Regions from separate parts of the Nocardioides sp. NPDC006273 genome, predicted to be linked through region 2. Evidence: riboswitches for the same ligand, from Rfam matches in the RefSeq annotation. Region 2 holds a riboswitch; the other holds the start of a gene.
The links. Region 2 has a riboswitch for cobalamin ahead of ABZZ22_RS07875 (VWA domain-containing protein). Riboswitches for the same ligand answer to the same signal wherever they lie in the genome.
Positions count from the first base shown of each region.

Region 1: it holds a riboswitch for cobalamin, as region 2 does, so the genes downstream of both, ABZZ22_RS24050 (ribonucleotide-diphosphate reductase subunit beta) here and ABZZ22_RS07875 (VWA domain-containing protein) in region 2, are expected to answer to the same signal.

Region 1 is NZ_JBEXSD010000076.1:13,153-22,087, forward strand. It holds gene ABZZ22_RS24030 (CbtB-domain containing protein) at 1-89, opposite strand, end outside; gene ABZZ22_RS24035 (ABC transporter substrate-binding protein) at 243-1,316, opposite strand; gene ABZZ22_RS24040 (ABC transporter ATP-binding protein) at 1,313-2,158, opposite strand; gene ABZZ22_RS24045 (iron ABC transporter permease) at 2,155-3,174, opposite strand; cobalamin riboswitch at 3,301-3,484, opposite strand; cobalamin riboswitch at 3,573-3,805, shown strand; gene ABZZ22_RS24050 (ribonucleotide-diphosphate reductase subunit beta) at 3,959-4,957, shown strand; gene ABZZ22_RS24055 (ribonucleotide reductase N-terminal alpha domain-containing protein) at 4,957-6,654, shown strand; gene ABZZ22_RS24060 ((2Fe-2S) ferredoxin domain-containing protein) at 6,783-7,142, shown strand; gene ABZZ22_RS24065 (cobalamin biosynthesis protein) at 7,130-8,107, opposite strand; partial or broken gene cobC (Rv2231c family pyridoxal phosphate-dependent protein CobC) at 8,104-8,935, opposite strand, start outside.
Region 2 is NZ_JBEXSD010000012.1:84,134-93,068, forward strand. It holds gene ABZZ22_RS07845 (hypothetical protein) at 41-1,264, opposite strand; gene ABZZ22_RS07850 (hypothetical protein) at 1,439-2,059, opposite strand; gene ABZZ22_RS07855 (hypothetical protein) at 2,171-2,791, opposite strand; gene ABZZ22_RS07860 (hypothetical protein) at 2,833-3,546, opposite strand; gene ABZZ22_RS07865 (helix-turn-helix domain-containing protein) at 3,881-5,125, shown strand; gene cbiE (precorrin-6y C5,15-methyltransferase (decarboxylating) subunit CbiE) at 5,112-6,344, opposite strand; cobalamin riboswitch at 6,361-6,503, shown strand; gene ABZZ22_RS07875 (VWA domain-containing protein) at 6,528-8,675, shown strand; gene cobO (cob(I)yrinic acid a,c-diamide adenosyltransferase) at 8,675-8,935, shown strand, end outside.

The DNA.
Region 1 (8,935 bases), on a different contig from region 2:
CCGAAGAAGAGCGCCCAGGGGGCGAGCTCACGGAGCGGGACGGTGGGAAGGTCGGCGCCGGCGACGGGCGCCACAGCGTGCTGCGACATATGTCCTCCTCAGGGATTTCTGCGTCCCTGTTCGATGGGGTTGGACGGACACTCGGGTCTGACTCCACCGCCGCGAGGCGATGTCACAGTAGCGCGACTGTGCCGGAGTTCCACCGGCTTCCTCGTATCCGTTGCGTGCACTATAGCCAGATCTCAGCGGAGCCACTCGTTGCCGTCGAGATTGGTGAGATGGGTGATGTCGAGCGTCGGCTCGATCCCCGACTCGGGAACGATCCCGAAGTGCTCCAGCGAGCGGCGGACCCACTCGGCGGCGTCGATGTTGAGGGGCCCGGAGACCCACATCGCGTAGGGCAGGTTGACGAACCTGTTCTCCTCGACGGCACGCAGACCGCGGGAGGCGGGGTTGGCCTTGAGGACCTTGACCTTCTCCTCGTACGACTGACCGGGGTAGTCCACGAAGTAGATGATGTCCGGATCGGCGGCGGCGATGCGCTCCCAGCCGACCTCGGTCCAGGTGTCGTCGACGTCGGCGGTCGCGTTGGTCACCCCGGCGGTGTCGAAGATCGCCTGCGGCCCGCCGAAGGAGCCGGACGTGAAGATCGCGTCGGTGCCGGAGTCGAACAGGAACGCGGTCGGCGCCTCAGCCGGTTCGGACGCGCTCTCCAAGGCCTTGCGACGCTCCTCGATGTCGGTCACGACCTCCTCCGCGGTCTCCCGGTGACCGGTCAGCTCACCGATGTTGAGCAGGTCGGTACGCAGCGCCGTCCAGGCCTCCATGGTGCCGCGGTCGCCGTCCTCCTGACGGCAGGTCTCGCTGAGCAGGTAGGTGTCGATGCCCTGCTCGTGCAACGTCTCGGGCAGCAGGTTGCGCGACTCGCTGAACCCGTAGCCCCAGCCTGCGAACATCATCTGTGGATTCACAGCGAGCACGGTCTCCAGGGTCGGGTGGTCGTCGCCGACCACGCGGAGCTCGTCGACGCGCTCGTCCGGGTAGGCGAGCTCGAGCAGCTGCTTGTCGCGCGCCAGGCCGGTGACGGCGACGAGCTCGTCGCGTGCGCCGACAGCGAGCGCGATCGAGATGATCCCGCCGTCGTAGGCGTAGAGCTCGGTGAGCGGCTCGTCGATCGTCACCTTCTCACCACAGTTCTCGACGGTGACCGCTGCCGCGCTCGCGGGACCGGAGGCGGTGGTCTCCTCCGCACCGCAGCCGGTGAGGATCGTGGCACCGAGAGCGAGTGCGGAGAGGCAGGCCAGGCGTGGGTTCATGCCGAGTGGTCCTTTCGGGGGTGGATGAGCAGGTGGGGCTGACCCAGGTGCGGGTGTGGAACCTGGACGGAGCCGACGCCGAAGTGAAGATCGACGCTGATGGCGTCGAGGACCTCGGCGGGCGGGCCATGGGCCACGACCGTCGCCGGCCCGGTGTCCGGGTCGGAGCCCTGGGGCCGGCCGAGAACCGCCAGCCGGTCGAAGGAGCGAAGCGCCAGGTCGAGGTCGTGGATCGTCGCGACCAGGGTCTCGACCCGGTCGGCGACCGTCTGCAGCAGCCGCAGCTGCCAAGCGACGTCGAGGTGGTTGGTGGGCTCGTCCAGGAGCATCACCGGGCAGTCCTGGGCGAGGCCGCGGGCCATCACCGCCCGTCGCCGCTCGCCGCCGGAGAGCCGGTCGCAGGGCTCGTCGATCCGGTCGGCCAGCCCGACGGCATCGAGAGCCGAACGGACGATATCGCGCTCCTGCGTTCCGCCTCTGGCCCAGGGCCGGGTGCGTGGCACCCGGCCGAGCGCAACCATCTCGCCGACGAGCAGCTCTGCGGAGGCGACCTCTTCCTGAGGGACGTACGCCATCCGGCGGGCACGCTCACGCGAGCTGGTCCGACTGGTCTCGTGGAGGGCACCGGCGGCGTCGGCGAGGTAGGTGTGGCCGGCGCTCGGCCGCAGCACTCCGGCGATGACCCGCAGCAAGGTCGACTTCCCCACTCCGTTCACGCCGACGATCCCGAGACTGGTGCCGGCGGGCACGTCGAGGTCGATGTCGCGAAGCACGTCGCGCTCGCCCAGGCGGACACCGACGCCGCGCAGACGCAGCACCGGACCGTTCTCGTGCGCGCTCATCCCTCACTCCCGAACCGGTACCTGCCGCGGCCCAGGAGCAGCAGGAACAGCGGCGCCCCGACGACACCGGTGACCACGCCCAGCGGGATCTCCTGTGGTCGCGCCACCAGCCGTGCCAGCACGTCGACCCACAGCAGGAACAGCCCACCGCCCAGGGCCGCGATGGGGAGGACGACCCGGTGCCGGGCGCCCACGAGCAACCGGGCCGCGTGCGGCACGATCAGCCCGACGAACCCGATCCCGCCGCTGACCGCGACCAGGACCCCGACCAGGACCGCCAACCCGACGAAAAGCGTCGTACGCAGCCCCGCGACGTTCACACCGAGCGAGACCGCGGTCTCCGGGCCCGCCGCAAGCGCGTCCAACCAGCGGTGCATGGCCAGCATCCCGACCCCCAGGGCCAGGGTGAGCGCCGCGGGCAGCCACAGCTTCTCCCAGGTGGCACCGCCAACGCTGCCGAGCATCCAGAACATCACCGAGTTGGCGGCACGGGGGTCGTCGCTCATGAAGACCAGGAACGAGGCGATCGCGGAGAGTCCCGAGGAGAGCACCACCCCGGAGAGCACCAGCCGGATCGGAGTCAGCCCACCCTGCGCGGTCGCCACCAACCAGACCAGCAGGGCCGAGCCGATCGCCCCGACCAGTGCCCCGGTCGAGACGGCATAGATGCCGAAGCCGGCCAGCGCACCCGTGGTGATCGCCGCCGTCGCCCCCACCGACGCCCCGGAGCTGATCCCGAGGAGGAACGGGTCGGCGAGCGGGTTGCGGACCAGGGTCTGCATCCCGGCGCCGGCCACCGCGAGGCCCGCCCCGACGACCAGGGCCATCAGTGCTCGGGGAAGGCGCAGCTCCCACACGATCACGTCCCACCTCCCGACGGCATCACCCTGGAGCCGGTCGGCGACCGCCGCGACGACCTCGGAGACCGGGATCCGCTCCGATCCGAACGCCAGGGAGGCCACGGCGCTGAGCACCGAGGCGAGCACCAGGCCGACGACCAACGGCAGGAAGGGCACTCTGCGGTTCGCGCCGGTAGCGGGCCTCCCGACGGCCCGGCGACGTACAGATGGCTGGGCATCGCGGAGGGACGCATCCACGGCTGTCGGCCTCTCAGGTCTCCTGGACCCTGATCGCGAGGGCCGTTGACGAATATCTGAGCCGACAGGTTTTCGGACTCGGGATCAACCGACGACGCTGCCTTCCCAGGACCTCAGGTCCCAGTGGCGTCTAGCGTCGCCGTCTCCCTCACCGCTGCGCGCCAGTCCCGGAATCACACCGGAGTTCCCTGGCATCCCAGAGGATGCGTTCGACTCGGGCGACACGCTAGCACGGTCACCGAAGCCTGGCAGCGGTGTCACCCAGGAGGCCGGCGAAACACTAGATCTAGGAAGTTGCATTGATGTAGTTCCCGTATATGGTGGTCCTCGCAGCTGGTTCTCCCAACTCGGCGACGGGGCGGGAGAGGCAAGAGGGAACCCGGTTCGACTCCGGGACTGCCCCGCAGCGGTGAGTGGGAACGACCGCCGTCACAGAGCACTGGGAGCAAGCCGGCTCCTGGGAAGCGACGGCCAGTAGGGATCTCGACAAGCTCGATCACCGAGTATGTGCCCACGAGTCCGAAGACCTGCCAGCGCGCCGCACCCGCCGGGTGCGGTGGTCCGCGACCTCGAGGGACGGTCAGGGGATCAAGTCCTCGCGCCCGTCTTCCGGCGCGGCGCCGACGTCCTCTGCTCCTCGATGCGCGGATGAGCAACACATCCGAGCGGGCCGGGCGGGCCCGTGGACGAAGGGGACGATGAGATGATCGACACCGAGGGTCTGCCGATCCGGACCGAGAAGTCGGCGTACGTCTTCGACTACCCGATGGCCGAGGACCTGGCGAAGAAGCAGCGGAGCATCTTCTGGACGGCCGAGGAGATCCCGGTCGAGAACGACAAGCAGGACTTCCTGGTCAACATGACCGACGCCGAGCAGGCGGCGGTCAAGACGACGCTGAAGCTGTTCACCATCTATGAGCTGATCCTCGGCGGCGAGGTGTGGGGCGACCGGCTCTTCCACGCGTTCCCGCGCCCGGAGGTCCAGATGATGACCAACGCCTTCTCGTTCGCCGAGCTCAACATGCACGCGCCGTTCTACGCGAAGCTCAACAAGACGCTGATGATCGACACCGAGGAGTTCTACGACTCCTACAAGAACGACCCCGTGCTGGCCGAGCGGATCCAGTTCGTGTGGGACGCGATCGCCGACGAGGACCTGCTCTACGCGCTAAGCGTCTTCACGCTGATGGAGAACTGCGTCCTCTACTCCAACTTCGCCTTCCTCAAGCACTTCCAGTCCGGTGGGAAGAACCTGCTGCAGAACGTGATCAGCGGCATCAACTTCTCCGCCCGCGACGAGAACCTGCACGCCACCGGCGGCGCCTGGCTGTTCAACACCACCCTCGAGGAGTACGCCGCGACCGTCCCGGCCGACAAGTTCGAGGCCGAGCGCGACGACCTCTTCGCGAGGGTCCGCGGCGTCGCCGAGCACCTCTACGCCCACGAGGCCCGGATCGTGGAGATGCTCTTCTCCCACGGGCCGATCCCAGGCATCGACCAGGCCGACCTGGAGACCTTCGTGAGGTCCCGGATCGACATGACCCTGGAGAACATGCGGATGGAACCGCTGTTCGACGTCGAGGCCAACCCGATCGCCGAATGGTTCTACAACGGCATCAACGGCACCCAGTTCCACGACTTCTTCCAGGTCACCGGCAACGAATACAACCGCAACATCGGCGAGACGGAGTTCAGCTTCTGATGAGCAACAACAACTGGGAGGCACTCTCCGCCGAGCGCAAGGCGCTGCAGGCCGAGGACATCGTGCCCGACTTCATGACCACGGCGGGCTACGCCATGTTCAAGGCCAAGTACACCGTGGACGGCCAGAGCGTGCGGGGGCGCTACGAGACCATCGCCAGCACCGCCGGCGACCTCGCCGACGAGATGTACCCCCGCGAGGACGGCGTCTCCTGGACGGCGCGGTTCTTCGAGGCGATCTGGAACGGCTGGCTCTCCCCGTCGACGCCGGTGCTGTCCAACCTCGGCACCGACCGCGGTCTGCCGGTCTCGTGCGAGGGCTCGTACGTCGAGGACTCGGTCTGGGGCTTCTACGAGACCCTCAAGGAGGCCGCGATCCTCTCCCAGAACGGGTTCGGCACCTCGGCGTACCTCGGTGACGTCCGGCCCCGTGGCGCGAAGTTCAGCGACAACGGCAAGGCCAACGGCGTGGTCCCGGTCTTCTGCAACTTCGTGGAGATGACCAACCAGATCAGCCAGGGCGCGACCCGGCGCGGCTCCTGGGCAGGCTACCTGCCGGTGGACCACCCGGACTTCTTCGAGCTCGCCGACCTGATCTTCCGCGAGCCGGCCAACAAGAACGTCGGCTGGATCTTCAGCCAGGCGTTCATCGACCGAATGCTGGCCGGGGACCGCGACGCCCTGGAGCGCTACCAGCGGGTGCTGAAGATCCGGGTGGTGCTGGGCAAGGGCTACATCTGGAAGGTCGACACCGTCAACGCCGCCCAGACCGAGTCCTACCGAGCCAACGGGCTGGCCAACAAGGCCTCCAACCTGTGCTCGGAGATCACCCTGTTCAGCGACGAGGAGCACTCCTACACCTGCGTGCTCTCCTCGCTGAACCTGTCGACCTATGACGAGTGGAAGGACCAGGACACGGCGTACGTCGCGACCGTCTTCCTCGACGCGGTCGCCGAGGCGTTCCTGCGCAAGGCCCGCACCATCCGCGGCCTGGAGCGGGCGGTGCGCTACACCGAGAAGGCCCGCAGCCTGGGGCTGGGCGTGATGGGCTACCACGACTACCTGCAGAAGCAGCGGGTGCCGTTCGAGTCGGACAAGGCGGCGGCGCTGAACAAGGACATCTTCGAGCGGATCTCGTCGAGTGCCGACGCCGCGTCGCGGTGGATGGGCTCGGTCGCGGGCGTCCCGGAGTGGTGCGTCGGACGGCGCAACTCCCACCTGATGGCCATCGCGCCGACGATGAGCACCGCGGTGATCGTCGGCGGCACCAGCCAGGGCATCGAGCCGTACGTCGCGAACGTCTGGAACCAGACCACCTCGGCCGGCGAGATGCCGCGGGCCAACCAGAACCTCGTCGAGGTGATGGAGGAGCGCGGGGTCTACGACCAGGCGCACATCGACGACATCGTCGACCACGGCGGCTCGGTCCAGCACGTCGACTGGCTCGACGAGCACGAGAAGGACGTCTTCAAGACCGGCTACGAGATCGACCAGGAGATCCTGCTCGCCCGCGCGTCGGACCGGCAGGTCTACATCGACCAGGCCCAGTCGCTCAACCTGTTCTTCCAGGCCGACGCGACCCCGCAGTACATCAGCAAGATCCACAAGCTCGCGCTGCTCGACCCGAACATCAAGAGCCTGTACTACCTGCGTTCGCGTGCCGGTGTCCAAGCCAGCAAGCAGACCCGCACCAACTGAGAGGTACGACCATGAACCAGAACCCGACCACCGATGCGATCGACGACCTGACCTGGGACGACTGGAGCGATGCCGAGGTCTGCGCCATCGAGAACGGCCCCGACTGCGAGGCATGCGAGGGCTGAAGGATGAGCAGCCCAGCCGGCGGGCGGCCGACGCTGACGGTCTGCCGCGGATGCTGCTGCGGGACGGAGCGGAAGTCGCCCGGGGTGGACCACGAGGCAGTGCTCACGACCCTGAGCGAGGTGGCCGGGGAGTCGGCGACGGTACGCGTCGCCGACTGCCTCGGCCCCTGCGAACGAGCCGACGTCGTGGTGGTCGGCCCCTCACCCGAGGGCAGGCGGCGCGGCGCACGGCCCGTCTGGGTCGCCCGTGTCGGAACCGCGAGGGTCGCCGATGCCCTGGCTCAATGGGCCGGTGCCGGTGGACCGGGCATCGCTGAGCCTCCGCCCGCGGTCCTGGCCCGAGCCTTTCGTCACGGTCGCTGAGTGACCACCACGTACGCCGCGGCGACCAGCGCCGCGCCGATGCCGACCCTGCGGGCAAGCCTGGTGGCCTCGACGACGTCGCCAGGCGCGGCGGCGCGGCCGTCCCCCATCACTGCGCGGTGCTCGACCCGGTTGCCGTAGTAACGGTTCGTGCCACCGAGGCGAATGTCGAGGGCACCGGCGAAGGACGCCTCGACGACGCCCGCGTTCGGGCTCGGGTGCCGCGACGCGTCGCGGCGCCAGGCTTGCCACGCCGGCCTCGCCCGCGAGGGTGAGGCGGCGATCGTGAGTAGGCCGGAGAGGCGCGATCCGGGCAGGTTGAGCAGGTCATCGAGCCGGGCGCTCGCCCAACCGAAGTGCTCGTAGCGGTCATTGTGATGGCCCACCATCGCGTCGAGGGTGTTGGCCGCGCGGTAGCCGAGAAGACCGGGTACGCCAGCGAGCGCACCCCACACGAGTGGCGCGACCACCGCGTCGGAGGTGTTCTCGGCGACGCTCTCCACCACGGCTCGGGAGACCTCGGAGGCGTCGAGCTCGGCGGTGTCGCGGCCGACCAGGTGAGTCAGGCGCTGCCGGGCGGCGAGGAGGTCGCCGCGGTCGAGGTGTGCGTGGACGGCCATCGCCTCGCGTTCCAGGGAACGCCCACCCAGCACCGCCCAGGTCGCGGCCGCGGTCACCAGCGTCCTCCTGGTCCGGCCGGGAGCGAGTCGCTCCGCGGCGGCGCCAAGGACCACCGCTCCCCCGACGAGGGTGGCTGCGTGGAGCACACCGCGGGATCGATCGTCGGAGTACCAGGACTGCTCGGCCCGCATCGCGACCGTGCCGAAACCGGCGACCGGGTGGAACCGGCGTGGGTCTCCCAGCAGCCGGTCGAGCGCGAACCCTGCCAGCAGCCCGGCCGCAGTGGCGATGCGGTCTCGATGCGGACCGGAACCGTTACCGGTGTGACGTTTGATGCGCCTCATCTGTCACAGCCGTAACGGTTCCGGTCCGAGAGGTGACTGAGTGCGGCGAGAAGCTGGTCGGTCGGCTCGCTTGGCCGCACGGCGATCCGCACCCAGTCGGGGCCGAGACCGGGGAAGGTGTCGGCGCGGCGTACGGCGATGCCGTGGTCGCGCAGGGCCTCCCGGACCCCGGGGCCCGGTCGGGCCAGGACGAAGGAGGCCGAGGAGGGGACGTACTCGATCTCGCGGGCTCCCAGGCCCGCCTCGAGATGGTCGCGCCAGGTGGCGATCCGCTCCGCGCGGTCGCGGGCCTCGAGGATCGCCTGCTCGGTGGCGCAGGCGAGCATCGCGGCGGCGGCGGTCGCCGAGACCGACCACGGTGTGCGCGCCCACTCCAGGTCGCGGATCGCGGCGGTGTCGCCGACGACATAACCCGCCCGGACCCCGGGGATCGACCAGTGCTTGGTGAGACTGCGGATGACCAGCAGGCCGTCCGCGCGGGTGGCGGTGAGCGTCTCCGGCTCGCCAGGAACCGCGTCCATGAACGCCTCGTCGACCACGACCAGACGGCCGGGGCGGAGGAGGGCACGGAGGCTGGCGGCAGGATGGAGTACGCCGGTCGGGTTGGTCGGGTTGCCGACGACGACCAGGTCCGCGTCGTCGGGCACCGCGGCCGGGTCGAGCGCGAAGCCGTCCTCGGCCCGGCAGTGCACCTCGGTGACCTCGTGGCCGGCCTGCTCGAGCGCCGCGTGGGGCTCGGTGAACTGCGGGTGGACGACGACCGGTCTGCGCCAGGCCCGTGCTCGGGCGACGAGCGTGAACGCCTCGGCCGCCCCTGCCGTCGGGAGC
Region 2 (8,935 bases):
TCCATGAGGAGAGGTACGCAGCGGGGGGAACGCTGGACGGTCACTGACCCTCGCCGTCCGGCAGCGGCGGCCTTTCGGGCACCTCTGGTGCGGGGAGTGGGCACGAGTCTGGCTGAGTCAGCGAGCACATCGCGATGTCTTCCAGCGGAATTCGGTTGAAGCCGAAGATCTGACCTTGGGTCGCACGCACTGGATTGTTCGGGCCCGAAGCCATGGCGCTGACCAGGGGGCTGAGGTCATCGCCGCTCGTGCCACAGTTGGCGAAAGGTGGAATATCGATTCCCGAGGACGGGGGAATGGTGCGACCGTTGTCAGTGCGGTAGTAGGGACTGTTCAACGGTCCCCGTGACCCCGGGTGCAGTCCGTCAAAGGCGCCTAACGGGCCTCCCCTGGCGGCGCTGTAGTTCCCGCTGACCGAGTCTCCCCAGAGACTGAGCTGGGCCGGGTCTTTCGTCCGGCACCGCGCGCCGAGATCGACCGGCACGCCGTCGACCTCAAGGTCGCTGAGCTGAAGGATGACCTTTCCGTCCACCAGTGCGGACGCTCCTGGAATGTCGCTCGGCCGCGGCGCGCATCCCGTCGACCTGAACGGCCTGGACCAAGTGTGGGCAATCAACGGCTGGAACTTTCCGCGGACCCGCGGGACGGAGATCGTCAGCGTCGCAGTGGCCGGGATGGTACCGAAGGCGATCAGATTGATCCTGTCCTCGGAGAGGACTCCTACCTCGGCGCCACCGCCGTCGATCGGCTTCAACGGATACATCTGGTGGCGGAAATAGGCCGCCGTCCATTGCGTGCTCGGATCCTCTGTCGCGCACGACGGTTGGTAAAAAGGGTCGGGAAGGCAGGCAACGTTAGTAGTGCTGGTGCAACGTGGTGCGTTGTATCTCGTCGGATTCTCGATCGGATCGTTGAACTCCCCGTAGTACATGGCGGCCCAGATCGGCTGAGCCGTGATGGACATCTTCGAGCGCCGAGCGACTGCGTGCTGCGAAGCGGTGACGGTGCCTTCGGTGATGCTGATCGACCGGGGAATGGGAAGGTCGTTGAAGCCCGGCAGGCCCTCGGCCGGGTCGTCCGCGATCAATGCCTGTAGTTCCGGTGTCGGAGCCGCGACGCTGCTCTGCGAGGCGCTCTGCGGATCGGCTTCGGGATCGCCCGTGGCCGGGCCGGTGGGGAGTGCCAGAAACGCGGAGGCCAGGAGGAGCACGCCGACAGCAGCTCGACCGGTACGTGCTCCGGCACGGAGGCGAGGGATGCGCATGAAGAGTTCCTCAGGTGGTCGGGTCCGGCGAGGACCGTACGGGTGTCCGCCATCAGTTAAGACGGCGAATGTGGCGAGCGCCACAGAACCGTGGAGCGAAGGGGCTGGAGACTCGGAAACTTGTCACGCGCGTGACAAGTTTTCTCGACTCATCAGCGAGCCATTGTCAGACGATCAGGGGTTGGTGATCGTCAGACCGCTGATCAGCCAGGAGCCGCTCACGCTGATGCTCTGACCCTGAGCGAAGCCGAGGAGCGAGCAGACGAAGCCGGCTGGATCGTCAGCAATTGTCAGGGTGGACCCCGTAGGCGTGAACACCCCAGTGACGTCGTCGAAGTTACCGCTCACGTCCCCCGCGATGTTGAACGAGCAGTCAGCAGCCTGGAGGAATAGCCTCACGTCGGTGAGGGTCGCGGGCGAGACCGAGCCAACCTCGGGCCCGGTGATCGCAAATACCCAGACGCCGATTGGGTCGAAGGTGGTTTCGCCGAAGATCGGGTTGGTGCAATCGTCATAGACGAGCTGGTCCCAAGCCGTGGCAGTTGCCCCAAAGGGCCTGCTCACGCCCGCGTCGCGGATGGTGCCGAACATGTCGACCTGCGCACAGGTAAACCTCTGGCCGGCCTCGATGATGGTGAAGTCAATGTCGGCACCGGTGAACGAAATGGCAGGCCCTCCGTGCGGCGTGTACGTGTCGACGACTGCCCGGGCGGGTGTGGCCGTTGCCACGATGGTCGTGATCGTGAGCGCTGTGGCTGCAAGGCCGGTGAGCACTCGGCTGATGAGGTTCTTCATATGTTTCTCCTGGGTGAAGGGTGCTCCCGAGTTGGGTAGTAGAAAGGGGTCTGTGTCGCTGGCCAAGGCCAGCGACACAGACCCCTTGATGGATCGATCAGTGCTGGTTGATCACGGGTTGGTGATCGTCAGACCGGCGGCCGTCCAGGTCCCGTCCACGGAGATGCTCTGACCCTGAGCGAGGCCGAGGATCGAGCAGATGAAGCCGGACGGGTTGTCGGAGATGACCAGGCTCGAACCGGTGGGCGTGAACACCCCGGTGGAGTCGTTGAAGCTACCGGTCACCGCGCCCGCGACGTTGAAGTCGCAGTCGGCGGCGGAGACGAACGCGGTCACGTTCCGGAGCTCGGCAGGCGAGACCGAGCCGACCTCGGCTCCGGTGATCGCGACGTCCCAGGCGCCGGTCGGCTGGACCGTGGTGTCCCCGGCGATCGGGTTGGTGCAGCCGCTGGACGAGAGGTCATCGAGCGTTCCGGCAGATGCCCCGAAGGCCCGGCTCGTACCGGAGTTGGAGATGCCACCCTCCAGGTCGAACACGTCGCAGGTCAGCGTCTGACCGGCCTCGTCCGCGGTGAAGGCGACGTTGTTGCCGACGAATACGACCGGGTCCGGGCCGGTGGGGGTGTAGTCGGCGGCAGCGGCCTGGGCCGGCGCGGACATGGCGGCGACGGTCCCGACAGCGAGCGCTCCGGCAGCGAGACCGGTGAATACGCGGCTGGTGATCTTCTTCATGATGTTTCTCCTTGTGTGGTGTTGTGTTGAACCCGAGGGGCTCACGCGGTGCCCGCGCGGGGGTTGGCGATCTGCAGCTCGAGGGTGTTGTCGGCGCCCGGCACCAAGGCGTTGATCGGGATGGAGCCGAACCAGGGGAAGAAGCCGGGGATGTCGAAGAAGTTCAGCGCGGCACACCCGGTGAAGCTCCCGATCGTGTAGGTGGAGGTGACCCGGCCGCCGCCGTTGACGGTGAAGAACTCACCCTCGGGAGTGCTGGCGGTGATGTTGACCGGCTCGGCGGTGTGGCAGCGGCTGCCGACTGCCAGAGGCCACCAGATCCCGAACACCTTGGCTTTGACGTCGCTCAGCTGGATGTCGTAGGCGACAGTCGAGGTGAGGGTCGACTTGCCGAGCTGGTCGGTGGGCACGATGGCGCCGGTCAGCGGCCCGACCTGGGTCATGGTGACCTTCGCCTGAGCCGGGATCCCGAAGATGTCGAAGCTCATCGTCTGTGTCGGGATGGCGAGGGATCCACCGACGATGTGGCCGTTGGTGAGGTCGAGGGTCGACTCGAGCACCGAGGGCCCGATGGCCATCGATGAGTCGACCTGCGCACCGATGTGCGTCGTACCGACGGCGTCGTAGTCGATCTCGAGCGTCGGGTTCTCGGCAGCTTGGGCGGCGGGTGCCCCGACGAGCAGCGCGGTGGCCACGAGGGCGGCGAAGGCCGTGACGGCCCAGGTGCGGCGACGGGGTGGAGGCTTGGTTCTCACGTGTTCCCCTTACGGTGTGGGAGGGGTGATCGAGCCGGGTGGGAGATCGACCACAACTGCGATGACGGCACCATTGAGGGGGTCGCGGACGGTGGCTGGCTACCGTGGCGACATCGAAAGTCACCGGATCCGGCCAAAATTGTCAGGTTGGTGACAATTTCGCCTCAGCGGTGAAAATTTGTGAGGCCCATCACAAGTTTTGGAGGTTCTGGCGCCGCGCACCTCCGCGGCTCTGGACGTGGAGGTCTCCCGCCACTTCACTGCATCCGGGACACGTCCTTCGCGCGGCTCCCCAGGTCGCAGAGAGCGAGGGACGGAAGTGGAGGAGAGCTGCGTGACTTCGACGACACGACCGGACACGGACATGTTCACGGGCCTGATCCCGAGAAGGCCCCACCCGACGCTGCGAATCGCCCTGTCGCCGCCACCCAACCTGATCGCGCGCCAGATCGTGGTGGCCTACCGGCCCCGCGCCTGCCACCTGTCTCGCCGTATCGCCAGACGCATCTGCGGTGAGGTGGCCGCGTTCAGCGACCCGCGACTGCACGACGTCATCGAGAAGGCGCTGGACGAGGCGGTCGCGCTCTTCGTCGACGCGATGGCCGGTGCGCCCGTGCGCGGTGCGACCGTCGCCCACATCTACCGACAGCTGGGCAGTCTCGAGGGCAGGGCCGGCCACAACCTCGATGCGATGCGGGCCGCACACCACATCGCGACGCAGGAGTTCTGGCGGGAGATGACGAAGATCGCCGGTGAGCTGGAGCTGCCGATGGCGTCGGTGAGCCACCTCGCCGAGGCGCTCATGGACTACCAGCGCCAGCTGCTGGAGCACGCGACCCGCGGCTTCGCCGAGCCTTCGCCGCCGATCGACCCCCGGCTGCCGCTCTTCGCGGCGCTCGTCGGCGACGTACGGACCGGCGACCTGTGTGCCCTGGCCGGACGCGCCGGCTGGAAGATCACCGACCGGGTGGCCGTGGCGGTGGTTCCGGGCGGACCGGTCCCGGCAGAGCTCAGCGCGCCCGCGCCGCGTCTGCTCATGGGGCCGAGCGAGGGGGCCATGGTCGTGATCGGGGCCTCAGGCGTGGTGCACGAGAGGGCCAGGGCGGTCGTCGCCGCGACGAGCCGCCCGGTGGCCGTCACCTGGGAGGTGCGGCTCGACGAGACCCGCCACGCCGTACGTTGGGGCCTGCGGGCCGTGGATCTGGTCGCCGAGCAGGTCCTCCGTCCTTCCGCGGACGGCATCGTCTGGTGCGCCGAGCACCAGTCGGAGCTGTGCCTGCACGCCGACCCGACGCTGCGCCGCTTCGCCGACGAGCAGCTGCTCGCGCCCCTCTTGGGGGAGACCCCGAAACGCCGCCTGGCGCTCGCCGAGACCATGCTGGTCTGGCTGCGGGCCCGGCCCAGCGCGCCCGTCGTCGCCGAGCAGCTGAGGGTCCACGAGCAGACCGTGCGCCACCGGCTCAAGCGCATCAAGGAGCTCTTCGGTGACCGCCTCAGCGACCCGGCAGAGACCGTCGGACTCCTGACCGCCCTGGAGTCGACGACTCCGCGCTGGCGGCGCGATCTCACCCGACGGTGAGGGTCCATTGGGTGACCGACCGGGCCGGGGTCCAGCCGGTGAAGGCGCCGATCGGGGCAGAGGTCTCGACGGAGATCCGGGTGAGCTCGCCGCCGTGCTCCTGGTAGGCAGCGGCCAGGAGCTGCTCGGTCTCGAGGGTGACGCCGTGGACGACGATCCGGCCGCCGGGGCGCAGCGCCGCGAGGCAGGTGTCGAGCACGCCGGGACGGGTCGCCCCGCCGCCGATGAAGATCGCGTCCGGGGCGGGGAGGCCGGCCAGGGCGTCGGGGGCGCGGCCCTCGATGACGCTCAGGTTGGGAACGCCGAGGCGGGCTGCGTTGCGAGCGATCCGGGCCGCCCGCTCGGAGCTGGCCTCGATCGCGGTCGTCGTGCACGTCGGGTGCGCCCGCATCCACTCGATCCCGACCGACCCGGCTCCGGCGCCCACGTCCCAGAGGTGCTGTCCTGGGGTCGGGGCGAGACGGGACAGGGCCGAGGCCCGGAGGTCGCGCTTGGTCAGCTGGCCGTCGTGCTCGAAGGAGTCGTCGGGGAGGCCTGGGGTCCAGGACGCGGGGAACGACTGTGTTGGTCTCGACACGCTCGCTTCCGTGTCGAAACCAACACGGTCGGCGGCGCACTCGATCGCCACCATGTTGAGGCGCGGCGACTCACCGACCCAGGTCGACGCGGTCGCCGTCTGAGCAGTCTCCGTCTCCGCTCCCAGGTCACCCAGGACGGTCATGGTCGAGGCGCCGAAACCGACCGTGACCAGGAGGTCAGCGACCGACACGGGAGTGGATCCGTCCGAGGAGAGCGCCAGGATGCGGCGGCCGGGGGCGAGCTCGCGGGCGATCAGTGCGACGTCGCGGCCGACGAGGCTGACGGCCACGCACGACTCGGCCGACCAGCCCATCCGGGCGCGAGCGAGGGCGACGGAGGAGACGGCCGGCTCGATGCGCACGTTCTCCGGGCCGAGCAGGTCGATCAGGGTCGTGCCGATACCGGAGACGAGCGGGTCGCCCGAGGCCAGAGCGACGGCGTCGCCGACGGATTCGAGCAGTGCAGGGAGCCCGTCGCGGAGCGGTGAGGGCCAGGGCTCGCGCCGCTGGCCGGGGACGTCCGGGGCCAGGTCGAGGTGGCGTTTGCCGCCGAGGAGGACCGAGGCGCCTCGGATCAGCTGCTGGTGACGTACGGGGACCTCGTCCCAACCTCCGGCACCGATGCCCACCACGACGATCATGGGGCCAGACGCTACAGTGACCGCACAGTCACGAGGTGCCCCGACTGGGGAGAATCTGGGAAGCCGGTGAGAATCCGGCACAGGCCCGCTGCGGTGAGTCGAGCTCCATTCGTGGAGACTCGGTGAGTCCGAAGACCGGCCCCGTGACCATCCAATCAACGCGATAGGGAGCGGGAGCCTCTCATGCCGGTGCACTATCCATTTTCTGCCGTCCTCGGCTGCGAGGCCGACTCAGCCACAGGACTCGACGACATGGGCCTCGCGCTCGTGCTCACCACGATCTCCCCGGAGATCGGCGGCGTCCTGGTCCGTGGCGAGAAGGGGACCGCGAAGTCGACGGCCGTACGCGGTCTGGCGGCCGTGCTGCCCTCGATCTCGGTCTATGCGGGGGATCGGTTCTCGATCGACCCGTCCGACCCCTCCGCCGAGTCGCCGGACGGTCCGTTCGGGTCCGCCGCCGTCGTGGAGAGCCGGCCGGTGCGGCTGATCGAACTCCCGGTGGGAGCCACCGAGGACCGGGTCGTCGGCTCGCTCCACCTGGAGAGCGCGCTCTCGCGAGGTGCGGTCGAGTTCGAGCCGGGGCTGCTCGCCCGCGCACACCGTGGCCTGCTCTACGTAGACGAGGTCAACCTGCTCCACGACCACCTGGTCGACCTGCTGCTGGACGCGGCGGCGATGGGGCGCGTCTCCGTCGAGCGCGACGGCGTCTCGGTCTCGCACGCCGCGCGCTTCGTCCTGATCGGCACCATGAACCCCGAGGAGGGCGAGCTGCGCCCGCAGCTGCTGGACCGCTTCGGGCTCACCGTCGAGGTCGCCGCGCCGCGGGATCCCGCGCTTCGCGTCGAGGTCGTCCGCCGCCGGATGGCCTTCGACCTCGACGCCGCTGCGTTCGCCGAACGTTTCGGCGGAGCCGATCGTGCGCTGACCTCCCGGATCGCCGCCGCTCGTGAGCTGGTCGGGAAGGTCCGGCTCACCGAGCCGGGGCTGCTCAAGATCGCCGAGGTCTGCGCGGCGTTCGAGGTCGACGGGCTGCGTGCCGACATCGTCACCGCCCGCACCGCGGTCGCGCACGCTGCTTGGGCCGGCCGGTCGGAGGTCACCCGGGCCGACATTCGCCGGGCCGCGCTGCTCGCGCTGCCGCACCGGCGGCGGCGCAACCCGTTCGATGCTCCGGGGATCGACGAGGACCTGCTCGACCGGATTCTCGGGGACGAGGAGCTGCCACCTGAGCCGCCGGAGGGTGGGCCTTCGGATGACTCGGGAGACTCGGGTGCCGAAGACGACTCTGTTGGTCTCGACACGTCTCCGCCTAGCGGCTCCGACGGCTCGACCGACGAGGGTGGTGCCGGCTCGACCGACGGGGATAGCTCGACCGACGGGGGAGAACCCCCGATGGTTGAGCCCGCGAGCGAAGCGAGCGGTGTCGAAACCAACACAGCCGACAACGCACCCGACCAGCCACAATCTCCTTCCGGTGCCGCACCCGAGTCAGTCACCGGTGCGGCCGCGGCCTACCGCCCCCGCCTCCTGACCGTGTCCGGCCTGGGCACGGGCCGCACCGGCGGCCGGAGCAAGGCGATCGGCAGCAGCGGTCGCCGGATCGGCGCACGGGAGAGCAGCCGAGGCTCGCTCCACCTGGTCGAGACGCTCAAGGCGGCGGCGGGGAAGCAGGCCGCCCGGGGACGTACGTCCGGGCGGGTCGAGCTGCGGATCGAGGACCTCCGCACCGCGGTCCGCGAGGGCCGCGAGGCCAACCTGGTGCTCTTCTGCGTGGACGCGTCCGGGTCGATGGCCGCGCGCAAGCGGATGGCGCAGGTGAAGGCGGCGGTCCTCTCGCTTCTCCTCGACGCCTACCGGCGCCGTGACAAGGTCGGGATGATCACGTTCCGCGGCGAGGGCGCCGAGCTCGTGCTGCCGCCGACCGGGTCGGTCGACCTCGCCGCGGCCCGCCTCGACGAGATCCCCGCCGGAGGACGTACGCCGCTGGCCGAAGGCCTCCTCGAGGCCGCCCGTGTGCTCCAGCGCGAGCGTCTGCGTGACCCTGATCTGCGGCCGCTGCTGGTGGTCGTCACCGACGGCCGCGCCAACTCCAAGACCCACGGGAAGGACGCGGTCCGGCGCTCGCAGCAGGCCGCCGCGTACGTCGCCGGTCTGGGCGTCACCACCGTCGTCATCGACTCCGAGAGCGGACCGATGCGGCTCGGGCTGGCGCGCCAGCTGGCGGCGCACCTGGATGCGGAGCACGTGCCCGTAGCCGAGGTGAGCGCCGAGGCGTTGACCTCCGCCGTCCACGGGTTCACCGGATCCACCACCGGAAGGGGCGCTGCCTGATGCCGAAGGGACAGCCGCTCAACGTACCCGACGACGGGCTCACCACCCGTCAGCGTCGCAACCGTCCGCTGGTGATGGTCCACACCGGGCCCGGCAAGGGGAAGTCGACCGCCGCCTTCGGGCTCGCGCTGCGCGCGTGGAACCAGGGCTGGCGGATCGGGGTCTTCCAGTTCGTGAAGTCGGCCAAGTGGCGCATCGGCGAGCAGACCGTGCTCGAGCGTCTCGGTGCGCTGCACGAGGAGACCGGCGAAGGTGGTCCG